One region of the Fusicatenibacter faecihominis genome, then DNA from elsewhere that is predicted to be linked to it. Evidence: predicted binding sites of a transcription regulator. Region 1 holds the regulator's gene; the other holds the start of a gene.
What was found. Region 1 encodes HrcA, which represses chaperone genes, less so after heat shock. Its sites were predicted from a motif close to TGTTAGCACTCNNNNNNNNNGAGTGCTAACA; they were not measured.
Positions count from the first base shown of each region.

Region 2: htpG (molecular chaperone HtpG) is a predicted target of HrcA. The motif match lies at 1,816-1,846, and genes of this name have one in related genera.

Region 1 is NZ_JAJEPR010000023.1:12,309-16,055, forward strand. Features, by position in the region: gene hemW (radical SAM family heme chaperone HemW) at 1-493, shown strand, start outside; gene LKD71_RS12475 (SGNH/GDSL hydrolase family protein) at 718-1,422, opposite strand; gene hrcA (heat-inducible transcriptional repressor HrcA) at 1,686-2,726, shown strand; gene grpE (nucleotide exchange factor GrpE) at 2,756-3,349, shown strand; gene dnaK (molecular chaperone DnaK) at 3,435-3,747, shown strand, end outside.
Region 2 is NZ_JAJEPR010000014.1:32,586-36,332, forward strand. Features, by position in the region: gene LKD71_RS09660 (hypothetical protein) at 1-6, opposite strand, end outside; gene LKD71_RS09665 (DegV family protein) at 169-1,008, opposite strand; gene LKD71_RS09670 (DUF5721 family protein) at 1,293-1,790, shown strand; gene htpG (molecular chaperone HtpG) at 1,939-3,747, shown strand, end outside.

The DNA of each region.
Region 1 (3,747 bases):
CTCCGAGGAGGAGGAGAGGGCCATGTATGAGCTCACGGGCAGCGTTTTAAAGGAAAACGGTTATCTCCACTATGAGATTTCCAACTACGCGAAGCCCGGCCGGGAGTGCCGCCATAATCTGGGTTACTGGCAGCGGAAAGATTACCTGGGATTCGGATTAGGAGCCTCCACTCTCTTAAATCCGGTGCGTTATAAGAATACGGAAGATCTCTGCACTTATCTTGGCGGCGATTTTTCCAAAAAGGAATTTCTGGTGCTCACCAAGGACAATCAGATCGAGGAGACGATGTTTCTGGGGCTTCGGGTCCTTAATGGCGTTTCCAGAAAGAAATTTAAAGAGACTTTTTCCTGCGATCTGAACGTCGTTTACTGGCGGGAGCTGGAAAAACTGGAAGAGGATGGCCTCATCGAGGAGGAGGGCGATTTTGTCCGGCTCACGAGCCGCGGCATCGATCTTTCCAACCCGGTACTGGCGGAGTTTCTATTATCATAAAGAAAAGACAGCCTCACTGCTTGTCATAAAGCAGAGAAGCTGTCTTTTTTAGATTGTTTTAAGCTCAGGCGGCGGTCAGACGATTGGCTGGTACAGTAAAATTAAGTTTCTGATACATTGACGCCGGATGATTTCTTCATATGCAAGGCGGAGGAATGAGGCGTAGCGGTGGCTACGTCGATTGACGACAACGCAGCAGATGAAAAATCAGACAAGTCAAGGTGTCAGTTACTTAATATTCGCTGTGCTAAATAATAGTGAATGGAAAGATAAGTGCTGTCCGTGTAATGAAGGCCGTCCACCGTGGAAAAATCACCGGTGAGAAGATAATTGTAAACGTCCAGGTACTCATCCGGGAAAGCTGCTTTGATCTTCTGATTGAAGGCGTCGATCGCCGCGTTGGTGACGGTGGGGCAGTCATCGCTGACCGGATTTACCGACATCAGATGGAAATCGGTGCCGGGATAAGAAGCGAAGAGCTGTTTATAATAGGAAATGTAAGCGTCAGCTTCTGTGATATCGTTGACGCCCAGATTCAGGATCACCGTGGTATCTGGCGTCTCGGAAAGGGCGGCGGCCAGTTCGCTGGTACCTTCATTTTTCAGCCATTCGTAGCCTTCGCCTTCCTTTGCGATGAAGCGGCAGGTGTCGGAGGGCTCATGGGCTTTCACCGCGGTCGCCATACCGGCGGTCCGGGAATCGCCCACAAAGATGAAGCTGTGGCCTGCGGCGCCTTCCGTCTCCGTGATATAGATGTCAGGCTCCTGGATCGTGATGATATCGCCGCTGAAGCCGTTTTTCAGGACGCTGATGGACTTGCCGCTCATGTAGAAGGTGAGGTAAACGGCTCCGGCAAGGAGCACCAGGATCGTCAGGACTGCCAGCAGGATACCGAAGTTGGCAAAGCCGGATTTTTTTCTCTTTTTCATAGAATACGCTCTGCCGTCTCGTAAGACGGCGCCTTTCTTTGTAGTTACTATAAATATATCTCAGCTGGAAGTCGCTGTCAAGAAAGCGATGTTTCACATTTTTTTCACAAAAAAACTGAAAATGCCTATTGACAAAGGTGGGGTCTGGTGATATGTTATGTACATAGATGTTAGCACTCTATAGAGATGAGTGCTAACAACATCCGAAAGGATGTGGGCGGACCACAGAAGATTCACTCTCTAGAAGAAAGGAGACCTTGAGAATGCAGGAACTTGATGAGCGCAAGCAGAAAATCCTACATGCGATTATCCAGAACTATCTGGAAACGGGAGAGCCGGTAGGTTCCAGAACGATTTCCAAATATGCAGACTTGGGGTTAAGCTCCGCAACCATTCGTAATGAAATGTCGGATCTCGAGGAGATGGGTTACATCATTCAGCCTCACACCTCGGCAGGACGGATTCCCTCCGATATGGGTTATCGGTTTTACGTCGATCAGCTCATGAAGGAGAAGGAGCAGGAAGTCACCGAGATGAAGGAGCTCATGATCCAGCGGCAGGACAAGATGGAACTGGTATTAAAGCAGATGGCCAAGGTCTTGGCAGCCAATACCAACTACGCCACCATGATTACCTCGCCTCAGTATCACCGGACGAAGCTGAAATTTATCCAGCTGTCGGTGATCAGCGAAGATCAGCTGTTGGCGGTTGTGGTAGCGGAAGGCAATGTGGTGAAGAACAAAGTCATTCCCATCAGCCACGGCCTGGACAATGAGACGATCCTGAAGCTGAACATTCTGCTGAACACCAGCCTGAACGGCCTGACGATGGAAGAGATCAATCTTTCCACCATCGCCAAACTGAAAGAGCAGGCGGGCATCCATAGTGAGGTTATCAACAGCGTGCTGGATGCGGTGGCAGAGGCCATTCAGATGGATGACGACCTGGAGGTTTACACCAGCGGTACGACGAACATTTTCAAGTACCCGGAGCTGGCGGACAGCACGAAGGCCAGCGCTCTCATCAGTGCCTTTGAGGATAAGCAGCAGCTCGCAAGCCTCATGGAAGACATGAAGGACGGCGAGGATACCGGCATCCAGGTTTACATCGGCAATGAGACGCCGGGGCAGACCATGAAGGACTGCAGCGTGGTAACTACTACCTATGAGCTGGGCGAAGGCATGAGAGGTACGATCGGCATCGTAGGACCGAAGCGAATGGATTACGAAAAAGTGGTTGACAATCTGAAAACGCTGACCAATCAGCTGGATCTGATTTTTAATAAGAACAAAGAAGGGCGGTAACAAACGTGGCTGAGGAAACAAAGAAAACAATGGATTCCGAAGAAGTAAAAGCTTCTGAGGAAGAAAAGACAACCAGAGAGGAGACCGCAGAAGAGACTGAGAAGCAGGCAGAACATGCGGAGGGAACAGAGACCGAAGAGGAAAATGTTTCAGAGAAAAAAGGCTTCTTTGGAAAGAAAAAGAAAGACAAAAAAGATACTCAGATTGAAGATCTTACCGATAAACTGAGACGCCAGATGGCTGAGTTTGATAACTTCCGCAAACGGACCGAGAAAGAAAAATCTGGAATGTTTGAGATGGGTGCAAAAAGCGTGGTTGAGAAACTGCTTCCGGTGGTTGACAACTTCGAGCGCGGTCTTGCATCTGTTCCCGAAGATCAGAAGGAAGACCCCTTCGTGGCCGGTGTGGATAAGGTTTACAAACAGTTGCTCACCGTATTCGATGAGCTGGGAGTAAAACCCATCGAGGCTGTCGGCCAGCCCTTTGATCCGAATTTCCATAATGCAGTGATGCATGTGGAGGATGACGAACAGGGCGAAAATGTAGTAATAGAGGAATTTCAGAAAGGCTACATGTATCACGATTCCGTGGTACGCCACAGTATGGTAAAGGTAGCCAACTGATGGATGTCTGATTCATCCAGGTTCATCCGCGAAAAGCGGATTTCAGATATAGACAATAAGCAAATAAGTACAGGAGGAATTGATCATGAGCAAGATTATTGGTATTGACTTAGGTACAACAAATAGCTGCGTAGCAGTCATGGAAGGTGGAAAACCGGTAGTTGTTACAAATACAGAAGGTTCCAGAACCACACCGTCTGTAGTAGCATTTACAAAAACAGGCGAAAGACTGGTAGGTGAGCCTGCAAAACGTCAGGCTGTTACCAACTCTGACAGAACTATCTCTTCCATTAAAAGACATATGGGAAGCGATTTCAGAGTAGAGATCGAAGGAAAGAAATACTCTCCGCAGGAGATCTCCGCAATGATCCTTCAGAAACTGAAAGCGGACGCTGAGA
Region 2 (3,747 bases), on a different contig from region 1:
GCTCATTTTTTCCACTCCTTGTAAAGTCTTTCCTGGCCATGTCGTCTCCCTTCACAGCCATTTTCCTTATTATACAATAGATTTGTGAAAAATGCATGTACTTTTTAACAAAAATACAAACTATTCAGCGAAACAAACCTGGAATATGCCTCTAATCTGTTTCAAAAGTCAGGCAACAACGATAATTCCGCCGTCGTTGGCATACATGCTGCTGATTCCGGCTGTATCTACAACGAAAATTCCCTTGGGATGAATCCGGTTGATCAGGGTCTCTTTTACCATCTGGGCACGCTCCGGGCAGTTGCAGTGGGAAATGGCGATCACAGTCTCATCCGGGTTTACCACTTTCTCCACAATGCTGTCCACCATACGAACCAGGGCTTTGTTCATGCCTCTGGCCTGATCCAGCTGGGTGATCTCGCCCTCCGGCGTGGATACCATCACCGGTTTGATCCGAAGAGCCGTTGCCACAAAGGCTTTCACTTTGCTTAAGCGACCGTTTTTCCGTAAGGTCTCCAGATTTTCGAGAACAAACCAGGTCATCTGGCTGTCGATATAGGCTTCTACCTTGTCGATGATCTCCTCAAAGGGAAGTCCCTGCTCCTCGCACTCCTGGATTTTCAGACCGATGAGGGTCTCGCCGATGGAAGCGGAACGGGAATCGAAGATATAAACTTTTGCGTCCGGCTTCTCCTCTTTCAGAAGGTTCATTCCCAGAACGGCGCTGTTGTAGGAACCGCTGAGTTTTGAGGATAAGGTGACTGCAAACACATGGTCCGCGTCACAGTCAAAAGCAGCCCGATAGGCCTCCGGGGAAGGGCAAGAGGATTTCGGACAGTTGGGGCTGGCCGCCACCCGTCTCAGGAAATCTGCCTGGTCAAAAGTTGCATCATCTACAATATTGTGATCGTCTACCTGTATCATAAGAGACGCCGTCTCAAAACAGCCGCTGGCTTTCATCTCGTCGGTCAGTTCGCCGCAGCTGTCAATTACTACCTTGAAGCTCATATATCATTCCTCCAAATATGGATTTCTATCGTTCAGTACAAAGCCACAGTTCTTCGCTCCGCTTCGGTCGGTGATAAACGAGTCCCACCGGGACTCATCACCCCGTGCTTCGCACTATCGCTGCTATCGCTAGCTTCTGTTCTGAACTGTTACGAAACGTAGTTTTAAATACTACCTCATCATAGCATATCCCCAGAGGTTTGAAAAGAGTTTTTTTTAAAAACTTGTCAAATCCCGGAATTCGGGCTATGATATAGGAAATGATTTTTCCGGAGGTTTTATCCATGCGCGCATTTCAGATCCAGGACGTGAAGAGCTTCATGTCCCATCTTCTCTTATCTAACACCTTCGACCGCTTTCTTCTGACGGAGGCTTCTATCACGACCTTTAACACCTTTTTCATCGACGGTCATCTGCATAAAGACTATTTTTCTTCCGATGAGGCGGAAATGGCTGAACTTACCACCTACTCCTACTGGGAACAGCTGCGGCCTTTTGCCCTCTCCCTTATTAAAGGAAAGAAGACGCCCCTCGCCATGAAAATCGTCTTCTCTCTCGCTCCGAAAAATGTGGAAAAACTCATCCTTCAGAACCACCTTTCTATCCGGCCCGAGGAGATCGGCGGCCTTTTCCTGAACGTCCTCTATGACGGACAGAAGCTCACCGTTACCACCGGCACCTCCCTGAAAACCTTCTCCCTCGATAAGACCCTCTCCCAGCTCTGGGACGAACTGGCGGCGGCTTTTTTCCGGAAACACGGGATTCCCTTCACGACTTTATAAAAACTTTATATTTTTTAGAGATTTTTGTTAGCACTCACCTTGTTTGAGTGCTGATTTTCTCTTGACTTTTCACTGGAAAGGTATTACACTGAGAAACAGCAGGGGCCAGAGAGCCCGTCGATCTATAGAAAAAAAGGAGTGTTTCAATATGAGTAAAACCGGTAATTTATCCATTAACAGTGAAAATATTTTCCCGATCATAAAAAAATGGCTCTATTCCGACCATGATATCTTTGTCCGTGAGCTGATTTCCAACGGCTGCGACGCCATCACCAAACTGAAAAAGCTGGAAGCCATGGGCCAGTACACCTTCCCGGACAATTACAAGGCAAAAATCGAAGTCATCTGCGATCCGGATGCCAAGACCCTGAAATTCATTGACAACGGTCTCGGCATGGACGAGGATGAGGTAGAAAAATACATCACCCAGATCGCTTTCTCCGGCGCTACCGACTTTCTGGAGAAATACAAAGACAAAGCAAACAACGATGAGATCATCGGCCATTTCGGACTGGGCTTCTATTCTGCATTTATGGTAGCCGACGACGTTCACATCGATACCCTTTCCTATAAAGAAGGAGCAAAACCCGTTCACTGGGAGTGCGACGGCGGTTCCGAGTATTCCATCGGCGACGGTGAGAAGGTAACCGTTGGAACAGAGATCACCCTTTTTCTGAATGAGGAGAGCGTGGAGTTCGCCAATGAGTACCGCGTCCGCGAGGTACTGGAGAAATACTGTTCCTTCATGCCGACCGAGATTTTCCTGAGCAAGGCCAACGCTCCCCAGGAGTACGAAACCATCGACGAGAGCGAGCTTCGCGACGACGATGTGGTAGTTGAGCACATCCACGAGGATGCAAAGACCGAAGAGAAAGAAAATGACAAGGGTGAGAAAGAGACCGTTGTTGTTTCCCCGGCCAAAGATCAGGTAAAGATCAACAAACGTCCGGTTTCCATCAGCGATACCCATCCGCTGTGGACCAAGCATCCCAACGAGTGTACCGAGGAAGAGTACAAAGAATTTTACCGCAAAGTCTTCATGGATTACAAGGAGCCCCTGTTCTGGATCCATCTGAACATGGATTACCCCTTCAACCTGAAAGGTATCCTCTACTTCCCGAAGATCAACACCGAGTATGATTCCATCGAGGGAACCATCAAACTCTACAACAACCAGGTCTTCATCGCCGACAACATCAAAGAGGTAATTCCGGAATTTCTGATGCTCTTAAAGGGTGTCATCGACTGCCCGGATCTGCCGCTGAACGTTTCCAGAAGCGCTCTGCAGAACGACGGTTTCGTGAAGAAGATTTCCGATTATATCACCAAGAAAGTGGCAGACAAGCTCACCGGTATGTGCAAGACCGACCGTGAGAACTACGAGAAATACTGGGACGATATCAGCCCCTTCATCAAATACGGCTGCATCAAAGAGCCGAAATTCAGCGAAAAAGTCCTGGATTACACCCTGCTGAAAGATCTGAACGGCAAATACTTCACTTTCCCGGATTACATCACATCCGTAAAACCGGCTGAGGAAGAAAAAACCGAGGAAAAGGCCGAGGAGACAACCGATTCCGCTGAGAAGAAAGAGGACGAGAAGAAACCGCAGACCACGATCTACTATGTGACCGATGAGATCCAGCAGAGCCAGTACATCAACATGTTCCGGGAGCAGGGTATGAACGCCGTTATCCTGAAACACAACATTGATTCCGCTTTTATCACCCATATCGAGCGTGAGAAAGAGAAGGAAAATATCCATTTCCAGCGTATCGATGCAGATGTGACCAATGACTTCAAGGAAGAAGTTTCCGCCGACGAGCTGAAGGATGAGACCGATGCTCTGACTGAGCTCTTCCGCAAGGCTCTGGGCAAAGATAAGCTGGAAGTCAAGGTAGAGAAGCTGAAAAATGAGAATATCTCCTCCATGGTAACTCTGTCCGAGGAGAGCCGC